Regions from separate parts of the Paenibacillus sp. J22P51 genome, predicted to be linked through region 2. Evidence: a T-box and tRNA genes for the amino acid it is inferred to sense, from the RefSeq annotation. Region 2 holds a T-box; the other holds one or more tRNA genes.
The links. The T-box of region 2 lies ahead of AC58QC_RS05230 (valine--tRNA ligase). A T-box ahead of a tRNA ligase gene usually reads a tRNA of that ligase, here a tRNA-Val.
Positions count from the first base shown of each region.

Region 1 (6,617 bases), on a different contig from region 2:
CCAGAGAATTTAGATTAGTTTGTTTTTGAGCTATCGTTCCAAGTTTGTTAATAGCGCCTGGATCGAGCAGGGTTCCAGCGATCAATCGGCTTATCGAACAGTTGATCGTGTTGTTTTAATGGCATTTTACACGTAATCAATACGTTGTCACCTACTTGTCGGGAAAATCGAAAAAGCCGATCCCGGTGCTAAAGACAACTCGAGCGTCCCTTCGACGAGCTTCTGAGCAAGCTGCTCCGCGGCTAAGCCATCGGGCGTAATCCGGTAAATATCGACTTCGCCCACATAGCTCCAATCCGGCGGAAGAGTCCACAGTTTGTTCGCATATCCCCCTTTACTGTAGGCGATCAACTCCGGTTTAGCTTGCCATAGCGCAGGGAAAAGCACGTCGTTGTGTTCCCGCAGCACTCTTCCGTTGCAGGTGACCGAACGATCCGCCAAAGAGACTACATGTCCCCCGGAATAATGCATGATTCGGTTTTCGCCCTTGTTTTCCAAACGCAACCGATCCAACGAATTCAAATATTGATATTGAAGCATGTTCAGACAGAACTGCTCCAGGAATAGCTGGTGCCAGTTCTCAAGCGGAAAAATATCCTCTCCTTGCACCCCCGTACCGAACAGAAATTCCAAGTCGGAGCTCATATGTGGAAAAGGAATGCTGTAATTACGTAAAGAAGCTCCGCTGATCAATCGGGCAGGACGTTCCAGAAAATGCTGCTCTTGATTTTGATCGAACCACCAGCACCATGGCTGCAAGCCGATGAACGGATCGGTGCGCAAAAGGGCAAAGTTTTCGCTCGTCACGTCGATGCCGCGCTGACGGAAATAGCGGATCGTACGGCGCATATATGACGACTCCTCGTCTTGCGATATACCGCTGTAAGTATTCGCCCTCGGGAAATACGCATCCAAATGCACCGTTCGCGCATCTTCCAGCTTCAGCAGCGATATGAGCTTTTCGATGCGCTGCACCGTCGTTCCGCTCTCCCACTCGTGCTTGTAGCAAATTTGATAGGCTGATCTATCGTTCCAGCAGCCGATTTGCAGCAAAGAGCCGTCTTCGTTGCGCGAGATCAGATCGCGCTCCAGGTACTGCTTCCAAAGCGGGCTGTCATCGTAAGCGTCCGTCATGTTGACATGAACGCTTATCGTCGTGTTGTAACGTCGAGCTTCCTTTACCAGCCACAGATAACTGTCTCTAGCACTTTCGTCCTGCGGTCTTTTTAAGTGCGGATTCACTTCGTCCCAGGCAGGATACTTGTCATCATGACCGTTGTACTGCCATCCGATAAGGTATATGATTTTCGGAATGCCTCTGGTCATCCTGTCCGTCTCTTTGATATATCGAAGCGCCTGCTCGAATGTGCAATGCACGTTCGAACCGCCTTTTCCGTCAGGCGTAGCCAACATCAACTTCATCGTCAGCATCTGGCTGTAATCGTAATTGTACAGAGTTTCCGGCTGCAGCGTCAGCCTCCAGTCGTAGTAATCCCCTGAAATGGAGCGCCATGCTTCTTGGAAAGCTGTTGTCTGAGACATCCAATCCCCTCCTTCGTTCTTCTGTAATCGCTAAGCATTCCAAACGAAGCGATTTCTTCTAAGCTTAATCGAGAGCATAATTTTGAGAAATGCACGATTTTCTTTAATACCTATACTATTTTGACTCTTTTATACGATTTCATAAAAATGCAAGATACTTAAATTCTAATTCAACTATGCTACCCATTAGTTTAATCCAATCCACACTTTCATGTCCTGATGACAAGTTATTACCTCAACGAGAACAGTGTTTTCTAGCTAAATAAGCGTCATCGGTGACCAGTATGTGACCAATGGGAATAAATTCAGTTTTACGAGGTATTTATGACTGCCTTAAAAACAAAAAGCCCTTACAATGTAAGGACTTTCTAGTATGACCTGTAGTGGGCTCGAACCACTGACCCCTACCCTGTCAAGATAGTGCTCTCCCAGCTGAGCTAACAAGTCGTTTATGGATACATTTAGTAATATACCAAGAATTCGAGAGATTGTCAATTGATGGGCAGGCTCACTTTTGCCAGAAAAAGATCAGCTTATGCAGGATAGAATAAGGCTTTCTCTTCTTTTTGGATCGCGGAATAAAGGGGGTATGTAAAGCTTCTTCAATTGGAGAATCTGTGTCTTTTGCAAGTAAAAGGGAAAGCTCCTCTTCTGTAACGCCTGTTGATGTCATAGCAAGTTGTCAGCCTCTCTGGTAATGATTGTGAATCAAATGTACCATATCCATGCGATGTTTCCTAGTATAGCTTTCATCTTGCGTGAATTTATGGTAACTTGAGATCATTAGAGTTTGGGAGGAAAAAGGATATGACGAAACAACAACATCGTTGGAATTTACGGTTGAAGAGTAGTAATGTGTATTTAGGTACTGTGTATCTGGGCGATCCTCTACCTGAAGTGGAAGATGTGATCATGATCGGCGAGAAAAAATATACGATTCTTGAGCTTGGAAGCACACGTGATGCAAGTGATGTTTTTGTTGAGGAAGTAAAGAAGAAGTAATAATAAAATGAAGGAGCAGATCTCAGTGATCTGCTCCTTCGTTTTTTATGTAATGTGATATAAGGACGCGAGGCAATCAACAAACATTTTATTATAATCTTCGCGGGACAGGTCTTTACTACATGCAATGTCTCTTCCTAAAAATTGAAACCAGGTGATTTCTGTAAGGTTTTTTTTGTACACAAACTTGTCGTGCTGAATAAGAAAGGTATCATTTTCGAAAAAAGGTACGTTGTCAAATTGGAGGGCAGGTTCGTTTTGCTTCTCGCTTACTAAGGTGGCCAATAAAATTAACATTCGGAAGGGGTCACGAAAGATTTCGTATTGCATGGTCATCGGTTCAACACTCCTTTTCCGGGTATAGGGGCAAGGTAATCATACTAAAACTAGGAGATCAATTATAGACATTTGGGAAAACTGGTGAGGAAATTGAAGGAAAATCGGAGGAATTCGAAGGAAATAGAAAAAAGACTGAAGGTCACTCTAAGGAGGATCGAGTGATTCAGTCTTTTTTGAGCTTGCTCCTACATCAAAGGATTAGCGTTTGTAGCCGCCGAGAGATTGTTCAGCCATTTGCACTAATCTTTTTGTGATGTTGCCACCGATTGAGCCAGCATCACGTGTTGCCAAATTACCGTTGTAACCAGAAGGGGAGAGAGGGACACCAATTTCCTGAGCGACTTCATACTTCATTTGATCCAGTGCTGCTTTAGCTTGTTGTACGACCAAAGTGTTTGATCTAGCCATTCAAAATCATCTCCTTTTTTTTGGTACACCAGTATTATTTGAATGTTCAGAATATTTATTCGCGGAAATCAAAAAAAATTTTTATAAAATCAATAAACCCCCAACGGTTAAGTTGAGGGGGATATTTTAACTATTATGATAGCGGTTTCATTATTCTTCTTCGGATTGTTCGCTTTCTTCCTCTGCAGCAGCTGCTTCTTCAATCGCTTCAGCGATTTCTACTTCAGCCTCTTGACTTACCACTTCTTCAGTGGATTCAGCAGAGATTTCTTCTTGCTCATTTTGTTGTACTACTTCTTCCTCTTGGCTCATTTTTGTCACCTCCTCTGATACGTATAGTAACATTGTATCAGTTCTACTAGGTTATACAAGTAGGTTGGAAGCCTATTGAATAGATTTAATGTAATCTTGATTGTTCTGTCACTTTTTAGGGATAAGCTGTTGCGGAACAAGTCGAAAAAGAAGAGAAAATCCGCTATTTTCGCGGCTTTCAGCGATTGTGCATGTTTTGTTTTTCTATGAATATAAATGAGGCTAAGTACCAATTTTTCATGATTTACTATGCTGAGTTTCTATGAAAACTCTTTAGGAGGAATCCGAATGAACCGGTCGGATGTTATTTTAGAGCTACAACTTGTACCAGAATTATTAAAACAAGCAGAAGCCATTTATGTCGATGCCGTATCTGAATTGAATTGGGCGAAGCATATGCTTCTATCCAAAGAGTATGAAGTGATTGGTGAAGGTCTCGTTACCGGGAAAAATGAGCTTCAACGACAAGCAGAATTATGGCCGTACACGAAAGACTTACAGAAGCAGGTTTTACAAATGGAAGATGCAGTTGAACATACGAAGGTTGAGTTCCACTTCTATAAAAGGAAATTAGAAAATCTTCAAATCATTGCCAAGCTCATGACCATTTTATAATCATATCCAAGAGACACAAATAAGAAGGGCCTGCGATCGAAAGATGGCAGGTTTTTTGTTGTGCCAACGGAAGAATTAGAAAATTTGTTAGTTGAAATATGGTTACCGTGAGAGGCAGTTGTGCATCCTAAGGGTAGAATATACCAATGTGTGGTTTTACAGGAGGATTGTACACAATGAAATCAGTTCAATTTATGGTGACGGCCAGCTTGGGTCTCTTTATGTTGACAGGTTGTCAAGCAGCTAGAAGCACCTTGGTATCAGAGGCAACTCCGCCTCCAGAAACAATCAGTGTTGCACTTATCGGAGCAAATAACCAATCGGTAGGGTCAGCGCAATTAACGGCCGTGAAGGAGGGTGTACAGCTGGATGTACAAGTTAGCGGGCTACCTCCTGGTGTACATGGCTTGCACATTCATGAGAAAGCTATATGCGAAGCACCAACGTTTGATTCGGCTGGAGCGCATTTGAATCCTCATAAAAAGGAACATGGCTTCTTGAATCCCAAAGGGGCGCATGCGGGAGATCTTCCAAATCTCATTGTGGATGCACAAGGCAATGGGAAGTTCAGCGCTGTAACGAAGGCGGTCGTGTTAGAAAAGGACCAAACGAACTCGCTTTTTAAACCGGGAGGCTCTAGTTTGGTTATTCATGAGAAGGCAGATGATCTGAAAACGGATCCATCCGGCAACTCGGGTAAGCGGATTGCTTGCGGTGCTGTGAAATAAGGGAAGGAAGGGTTTCGACAACATGATCAAAACACAGGATCTCAAGTTGCAAATGGATGAATTAACAAAACAAAATGATATGGTATTGATCGAATTAGAGCAGGTCAAAAAGATGTTGATCTCAAGCGCTCAAAGCTCTCAAGACAGCCAAGGTCAAAAGGCTTCCACTGATAACAGTGTAACCGCGCAAGACGAAGCAGCAACTACAAGTGCCTCTCAAAGTCAAAACCAAAGCCAAGATCAGAGTAAAGATCAAAGCCAAGGTCAAAGCCAAAATATGAAATCAAGCCAGGGTGACTCGAATAATCAGCAAGTAACTGATTTAGCCAATGAGCTTTTGAAAATTAAAGATTTAGTTGTTAAGCTGGAACAAAAAACATCACAGTACGTCAGTAGTCAATCCAATGGATCGCTAACCGAGAAAGATGCGGTTAATCTCATTCTTACTCTAATGAATGGGATGGTAGACTGGGCAAGTGAATTTGTATCTTCCAAAGCATCCTCAAATGGCCAGTTACAATAATAATATGGTTAGAAAAAAAGGAAAAAGGCTGAATATATCAGCCTTTTTCCTTTTTTTCATAACTAATAAACGATAAATTAGGGCTGTACAGCTTTGGTTCTAAAGTTCATTTGCTTCGCGCAATACTCAATAATTTCACTCCGTCGAACGATCCCGATGAATTTATCCGAATCATCGACGACAGGTACAAAGTTTTGTACTTTAGCCAAATCAATCAGATCCACCATGTCTGCATGAATATGAACGGGTTTATTTTTAACTCGCAGAGGAACTTCTTCAAGTACATGTCGGTGGGCATTCTCAAAGCCGATATGCTCAGAATTTTTGAGAAACCAAAGTAAATCCCCTTCGGTAACGGTTCCTACATAATGACCCTCATCGGAAAGAATCGGGACAGCGGTATATCGATGATACTCCATACGCTCCAACGTTTGTCGAAGGGTTGCTTGTGGAGTCGCGGTAATGACTTCGGATTTAGGTAAAAGGAAAAAGGCGATATTCATCAGTCACACTCCTTACAAAGAATCAATGTGTCTAGTATAACAAACTTTGCGCATAGAATCTAAACCTGTGATGGATGCTAGTAGTGAGGTGAACGGAAATGAATCGAGCATTGACTACGGCTCTGATCGGTATTGGTGCCGCTCAAGCCATCAAATTACCTTTAACGTATGTGTTCAGTAAAAAATGGGATTGGTCACAATTAGTACAAACAGGTGGAATGCCAAGCTCTCATTCATCAGGTGTCACGGCATTGGCCACATATATTGGGCTGAAAAGAGGCTTCTCTGCCATTGATTTTGCGGTGTGCTCCGTATTCGGAGCAGTTGTCATGTACGATGCAATGGGCATCCGCAGATCGGCTGGTGAGATTGCTGTAGAAGTGAATGATCTAGATGAGCAGGTCGAACGAATTGCTCGCCAGCACCCCGGGTTGTATCATGCCAGAAGACGCAAAGCCTTGAAGGAACGATTAGGTCATTTACCGCGGGAGGTAGCTGCTGGTGCCCTGTTTGGGTTTGCCATTGGGGCTTGCAGCTATTTATTGGAAAAAAAATAAAAGCGATTGTTCGCATATGGACAACATTTCCGGAATGGGATAAGATCAAGAAACGATCTTAGAGAGAGGAAGAAGCCCATATGGAAAC
Region 1 covers NZ_JCAUAZ010000003.1:282,964-289,580, forward strand. Annotated here, with positions in the region: gene AC58QC_RS09445 (endo-alpha-N-acetylgalactosaminidase family protein) at 148-1,542, opposite strand; tRNA gene AC58QC_RS09450 (tRNA-Val) at 1,917-1,989, opposite strand; gene AC58QC_RS09455 (hypothetical protein) at 2,350-2,544, shown strand; gene AC58QC_RS09460 (alpha/beta-type small acid-soluble spore protein) at 3,082-3,291, opposite strand; gene AC58QC_RS09465 (hypothetical protein) at 3,442-3,603, opposite strand; gene AC58QC_RS09470 (hypothetical protein) at 3,892-4,218, shown strand; gene AC58QC_RS09475 (superoxide dismutase family protein) at 4,395-4,946, shown strand; gene AC58QC_RS09480 (hypothetical protein) at 4,969-5,469, shown strand; gene AC58QC_RS09485 (CBS domain-containing protein) at 5,547-5,972, opposite strand; gene AC58QC_RS09490 (divergent PAP2 family protein) at 6,071-6,529, shown strand; gene AC58QC_RS09495 (GNAT family N-acetyltransferase) at 6,610-6,617, shown strand, end outside.
Region 1: it encodes a tRNA-Val, which carries the amino acid that the T-box ahead of AC58QC_RS05230 (valine--tRNA ligase) is inferred to sense. The anticodon was not compared.

Region 2 (6,617 bases):
TAAGAATAGATCCTGTACTTCTTTCAGTGTCGCACCGACACTTGAGGTTTGACGACCATCGATGACGATAAAGATGACGGTTCCGTCTGCTTTTTGCCCTACAGCTGTTCGCGGCGCGCGTCCCCAGCCACCATCACCGCTTGTAATAAGCGGCTTACCATTCGCGATTACGCGAGGGTAGAAAGAAACGGCTTCTGTGACACCGAGCTCCAACAGTTCGTTGATCGAGTATTTTCCGATAATAAGCGTGCCTTCTTTGGTAAAGCCAACAATTTGTTGTGGATTACTTCCTTCTTGATCCGTATAAAGAATGTTGCCACCGGACATAATAGCACCGATTGGGGCAAATCCGTTCCCAAGTCCGTCAGGATCGTTAAACCCGCCGCCATTGACACCGGCAACTGCACCGGTTCGCTGAACCATGGACGTGATTCTTTCACCTTCACCTTGCTTACCTGGTACAACTACACGAATCGTCCGCGGATCATAGACATACATCCGCTTTCCTTTCCAGAATGTACCTGAGATATCTTCCACCTTGACAAGACTTTCGATGGGGCGTTTTGTATTAAATTGCACGGCCTCCAAATCTTGCTTCTCTATGGAGTTGACCTCTGTTAGATTCTGCATTTCCAGAACCATCTGATCCCTGCGTTGCGCACCTACGAAAATCCATGCCCAATCACGATGCTGTGTTGTAATGACTGTTTTAGCCAAATACTCACGAATATAAGTCCCCGGCGGGGTTAGAAATAAAAAGCTAGAACTTAAAAATGTACATACTGCTATAACAAGTAAAGTCCGCTTCAGCCAACTATAATTTCGAAAATGATTTGCAATTAAACTACCCAAGGTAAACCTCTCCTGCTCTATTAATAAATTGATAGAAAATGTCGAAAAAAAACAATACAAGAATTATAGTATCATATTTTTACATGCAAATGGTAATGGTAATTGTTAAAATAAAGTGTACATAATCCCTGCTTTGTTAAGGAGCTCGTTCTACTTATGAAACGTTATTACTTTTTTGATTTTCCAATCGATCTAATGGCGATTATTTTGGTGTTTCTACTTATTCTGCTAGCAATCTTTCTATCATTTCGTAAAGGCATGAAATCATGATGAATTGGTCACGAGATGGAGAATGGCTGCAGCTACCACTTCCGAACGAGCATTGGAAACCGCTTAAACCAGGTGCAATTGAAGAATTAGCGGCTTTCTTGCCTGTACCTCGCAAATTTTTTCTACGCTTAGCTTCACAGGGACTTATTCGCGTTGAAGGCAGTACGATTCGGCTAAAGGTATTTCCTCAGGAGAAGGCGGCGTTTAAACCCGAGTCATATCCATTAGACGTCTTATTTGAAGATGAGTTCACTCTAGTCGTGAATAAACCCGCTGGTAAGTCTGTCCATCCAGCTGAAGTCGGACAAGGAGGAACGCTTGCTAATGCGGTAGCTCATTATTATGAAGCGACCGGACAAGCATGCGGCGTTCGTCATATTCACCGTCTAGATCAAGATACGACAGGCGTTGTACTTTATGCCAAAAATGAATGGGCCCATGTCCTATTGGATGAAGCCATGAGAGAGAAGCAAATTGATAGACGCTATATAGCGTTGGCTCAAGGGATTTTCAAAGCAAAAGAAGGATGGATTAATGAACCGATCGGCAAGGATCGTCATCAGCCAGGGAAACGAAGAGTAGCCCCCAATGGGGATCAGGCGCTTACGCACTATCGTGTTGTTCAACAACTGAAAGCTGCGGCACTTGTGGAAGTAGAATTGGAGACAGGCCGAACGCATCAAATTCGTGTGCATCTCAGTTATTTGGGACATCCCTTGGTAGGAGACACCTTATATGGGGGTTCTTCGCGTTTATTTCAAAGGCAAGCTCTTCATGGTGAACGGCTTGTATTTAAGCATCCGATAACACAAGATGAGGTCGTAGTTCATGCGCCTTATCCACTAGATTTCAAGTTATTATTGGACCAGATGTCCGCGAATTGAAAAATGTAGTCATGCCTGGCCTCCTCCACCCATATACTTTTAGAGACAATCAAGTATATCACCCAACAATTCGGAGCTGATTTATGTTTCGAGTTAACGGAAGGGAGGATTCATTCGGTGTCTGAACAACAACCAGGGTTACGATTTGATATTTATGAACGTGTGCATTTGCAGGAAAATTTGGCGGCTATACAAGAATTAAATGAAGTAGAATTGCTTCCGCATATTCAAGTGATAACGCTGGATGATCAAGCGATCTTAAAGGGGAATTTACTACTTACGGGTAATTACTTTAGTGACGAAGGCGGCAGTCCTCGCACACTTGAGCATTTAATTCCTGTCGAAATCACGCTTCCCTTGAATCGCATTCATCGTGTAGAAGATATTCAGGTGGAAATCGAGAACTTTGATATCGACCTCTTATCGGCTCGCAGCTTGAATGTAACGGGGGTTCTTTCCCTACAAGGTGTAGAAATGGTTTCTGCACAGCAAGAGAACTGGCGGGAGGAAGAAGAGGTCACATTTGTTCATCAAATTGACTATCCGCGCTCCGAGCCCATCATTCCGTACGCACCAGCACCCGTACAATTTGCGCAGGCTGTGCAAGAACCACAGATTCCACAAGTGATCCAACCACCGCCGACACCAGTCCTTCCTACGCCGATTCCTACACCATCTCCAACTCTAATTGCAGCTGCACCTGAACCAGCGGTCATTGCGGCTCAACCAGTCAGTCATGGCGATGACACGTTTGGAGTAGAAGTGGAACAAATCGAGCTGAAGGTAACCCCGCATGCCGATAGTACCGTTGTTACGGAGGAGAAAAAGGAGCTTAAAGTTGCCTTTGGGAAGAAGGCCGCGGACGCTGTGGAGGTTAACCCGTATGGCATCAAATCGTTATTATCAAAGGCAGGCACGTATCTTTCCGACAAGCGGATTGCGGAAGCAGAGGCGCAAGCGGCTCTTGAGGCGGAATCGCGGATAGATGCCGTTGAATGGAGGAGATTATTTCTCCAGAGCAGATCGGAGTCGCAAGAGTTCAAGAAGCTCAAATTATGTATCGTTCAAAAGGAAGATACGTTAGAGTCAATTGCCAAGCGATATCAACTGACAACGCGTGAGATTCAATTGATGAATCGATTGAGCGATCAGGATATCACAGTGGGTCAAGTTATTTATCTGCCCAAATAATAACCGATACATAGGCAAGAGCCTCCGGCTGCTATCGCGGCTGGGGGCTCTTTATGTTTGGGGGAATATGGGATGTAGTTAAGGTCAACGTATAAGTTACACCATTTCGCCCAATACTAGAAAATAATCCTAATAAAAGGCGCTGAAATTATTGACTATGTGTAAATAATTCGATATCATATAGTGTAAATCATTTTCAAACCAACATATGGAATTGCAAAGATAGGGAGTAGTAGTCGGAACGCCCTTCAGAGAGTGGAACTGCAGCGCTGAGAGGTTCCTCAGGAAACATCCGATCGAAGTCGCCCTGGAGCAGTAAATGTGAGTGCAATCGCAGAGTTATCGTTTCTCGCATGCATTAGCATTTTCCGGTCGCAGCCGTTATCTGTTATAAGTGTCATGTTATTTGCTATTGGGGCAAGTCACATGAAATGAAGGTGGTACCACGGAAGCTATACCTTTCGTCCTTTTTTGGGCGAAAGGTTTTTTTGTGTTTATTTGCTCATCTTAATTTTTTGCAATCACATTAACATCTAGCCAGATATGGAGGTACTTTTATGACCGAAGCCAAATTACAAACAGAAATGCCTACCACGTACGACCCGAAAGAAGCGGAGCGTAAATGGTACGATTACTGGATTAAAAATGAATTTTTCAAAGCAGGCAACCGCCCTGACGCGGAAACCTACACGATCGTGATCCCGCCTCCGAATGTAACAGGTATGCTGCACATCGGGCATGCGCTTGATTTTACACTGCAAGATATTCTGATTCGTACGAAGCGTATGCAGGGCTTTGACACGCTGTGGCTGCCTGGCTCTGATCATGCTGGGATTGCAACGCAAACGCGTGTTGAGCAGAAGCTTCGTGAGCAAGGACAAACGCGCTACGATCTTGGACGCGAGAAGTTCTTGGAGAAGGTCTGGGAGTGGAAAGAATTATATGCGGATACCATACGCGAGCAATGGGCCAAAATGGGCTTCTCACTTGATTATTCGCGTGAACGCTTCACCCTAGATGAAGGACTTTCACAAGCGGTTCGTGAAGTTTTCGTTAGCTTGTTTGAAAAAGGCCTGATTTATCGCGGCAACTATATTATTAACTGGGATCCAGCGGCACGCACGGCTCTTTCGGATATTGAAGTTGAATATAAAGAAGTACAAGGTGCGCTGTATCATTTGAAGTATGAAACGACTGACGGATCAGGCTCCATCGTTGTGGCTACGACGCGTCCTGAAACGATGCTTGGCGATACAGCCGTTGCAGTTCATCCGAAGGATGAGCGTTACAAGCACCTTATCGGAAAGTCTTTACTGCTTCCAATCGTCAACCGCGAAATTCCGATTATTGCAGACGATTATGTTGAAAAAGAGTTCGGAAGCGGCGCAGTAAAAATCACGCCTGCGCATGATCCGAACGATTTCGAAGTAGGAAAGCGTCACAATCTGCCGCAAATTCTCGTTATGGACGAATCCGGAACGATGAATGCGAACGCTGGCCCTTACCAAGGGCAGGACCGTTTCGAGTGCCGGAAGCAAATCGTAGCAGATTTGAAAGAACAAGGCGTTCTGATTAAAATCGAAGAGCACGTTCACCAAGTTGGACATAGCGAGCGCAGTGGTGCAGTTATTGAACCTTACTTGTCCACGCAATGGTTCGTGAAAATGCAGCCGCTTGCTGATCAAGCGATTGAAGCGCAAAAATCAGGCACTGGTGTTAATTTTGTACCAGATCGTTTCGAGAAAACATATCTGAGCTGGATTGAAAATGTACGTGACTGGTGTATTTCCCGTCAGTTATGGTGGGGACACCGAATTCCTGCTTGGCACTGTGCTGATTGCGGTCAAGTGACCGTAACCCGTGAAGATGCTACAGCTTGCTCACATTGCCAAAGCACGAATCTTAACCAAGATAACGATGTCCTGGATACATGGTTCAGCTCGGCGCTATGGCCTTTCTCCACATTAGGGTGGCCGAATGATTCCGAAGACATGAAGCGTTTCTATCCGACGAGTGTTCTAGTAACTGGCTACGATATCATTTATTTCTGGGTAGCTCGAATGATTTTCCAAGGACTTGAATTTACGGGACAAATTCCTTTCAAAGATGTGCTTATGCATGGTCTTGTTCGCGATTCCGAAGGCCGCAAAATGTCCAAATCCCTTGGTAATGGTGTTGATCCGTTAGAAGTTATCGAGAAATACGGTGCGGATGCCATGCGTTATATGATTTCTACGAGCAGTACGCCGGGTCAAGATTTGCGCTTCCGCTGGGAGCGGGTTGAGCAAGCTCGTAATTTTGCCAATAAGATTTGGAACGCATCTCGATTCGCTCTGATGAATTTGGAAGGTGTAAACGCAGCTGATATCGATTTGACTGGTCAACTAGGTACAGCAGACCGTTGGATTTTGCATCGTTTGAACGAGACGGTTCGTGATGTAACTCGTCTGATTGACAGCTACGAATTCGGTGAAACAGGGCGACTGCTCTATAACTTCATCTGGGATGATCTCTGTGATTGGTACATTGAGTTCAGCAAACTGAGCCTGTATGGCACGGATGCAGCGGCGAAGAAGCAGACACAATCCGTTCTAGCTTATGTACTAGACCAAACACAGCGTTTGATTCATCCATTCATGCCGTTCATCTCGGAGGAAATCTGGCAGCACTTGCCGCATGTTGGCGATACGATTACGCTGGCGGCCTGGCCGACAGAGAACGCAGCCTTCGAGGCGCCTGATGCGATTCGTGAGATGGAGCTTTTGATGGAAGCGATTCGTTCGGTTCGAAATATCCGTGCTGAAGTGAATGTGCCGATGAGTAAGAAAGTGGAGCTGCTTATTAAACCTGCAAGTTCAGAGACACAGGAGATTCTTAGCAAAAATGAGGAATACCTGAAGCGCTTCTGCAACACATCTAATCTTGAAATTGACCTTGGTATGGCAGCACCAGACAAAGCGATGACGGCAATTATCACAGGAGCTGAGTTGTACTTACCTTTAGCGGGTCTGATCGATATCGCGCAAGAGCTTGCTCGTTTGGATAAAGAACTGCAATCCTTGCATGGTGAGGTAGAGCGTATTGAGAAAAAGCTGGGCAATGAAGGCTTTGTAGCTAAGGCACCTGCGAAAGTTATCGAAGAGGAGAAAGCCAAGCTTGCCGATTATGCGGATAAGCGGGATAAAGTTATCGCTCGATTAGCGGAGTTAAAGGCTTAATGAACGCAAATTATACGATTGCCTAGGTTCGTCTACAAGGTGATTCATATAGTAAAAGAGGATGAGAACAATGGATGAAATCAAGAACACTGCGGGTGAATTTCAAACCGCACAGGAAGCCATTGATTGGATTGTTGGACGGATGGAGAAGCTCGGTATGAAACCGGGCCTCCAACGTATGCATCTCCTCATGGAGAAGCTA
Region 2 covers NZ_JCAUAZ010000002.1:94,575-101,191, forward strand. Annotated here, with positions in the region: gene AC58QC_RS05215 (phosphodiester glycosidase family protein) at 1-852, opposite strand, end outside; gene AC58QC_RS05220 (RluA family pseudouridine synthase) at 1,119-2,006, shown strand; gene AC58QC_RS05225 (LysM peptidoglycan-binding domain-containing protein) at 2,124-3,197, shown strand; T-box leader at 3,408-3,669, shown strand; gene AC58QC_RS05230 (valine--tRNA ligase) at 3,755-6,415, shown strand; gene AC58QC_RS05235 (bifunctional folylpolyglutamate synthase/dihydrofolate synthase) at 6,486-6,617, shown strand, end outside.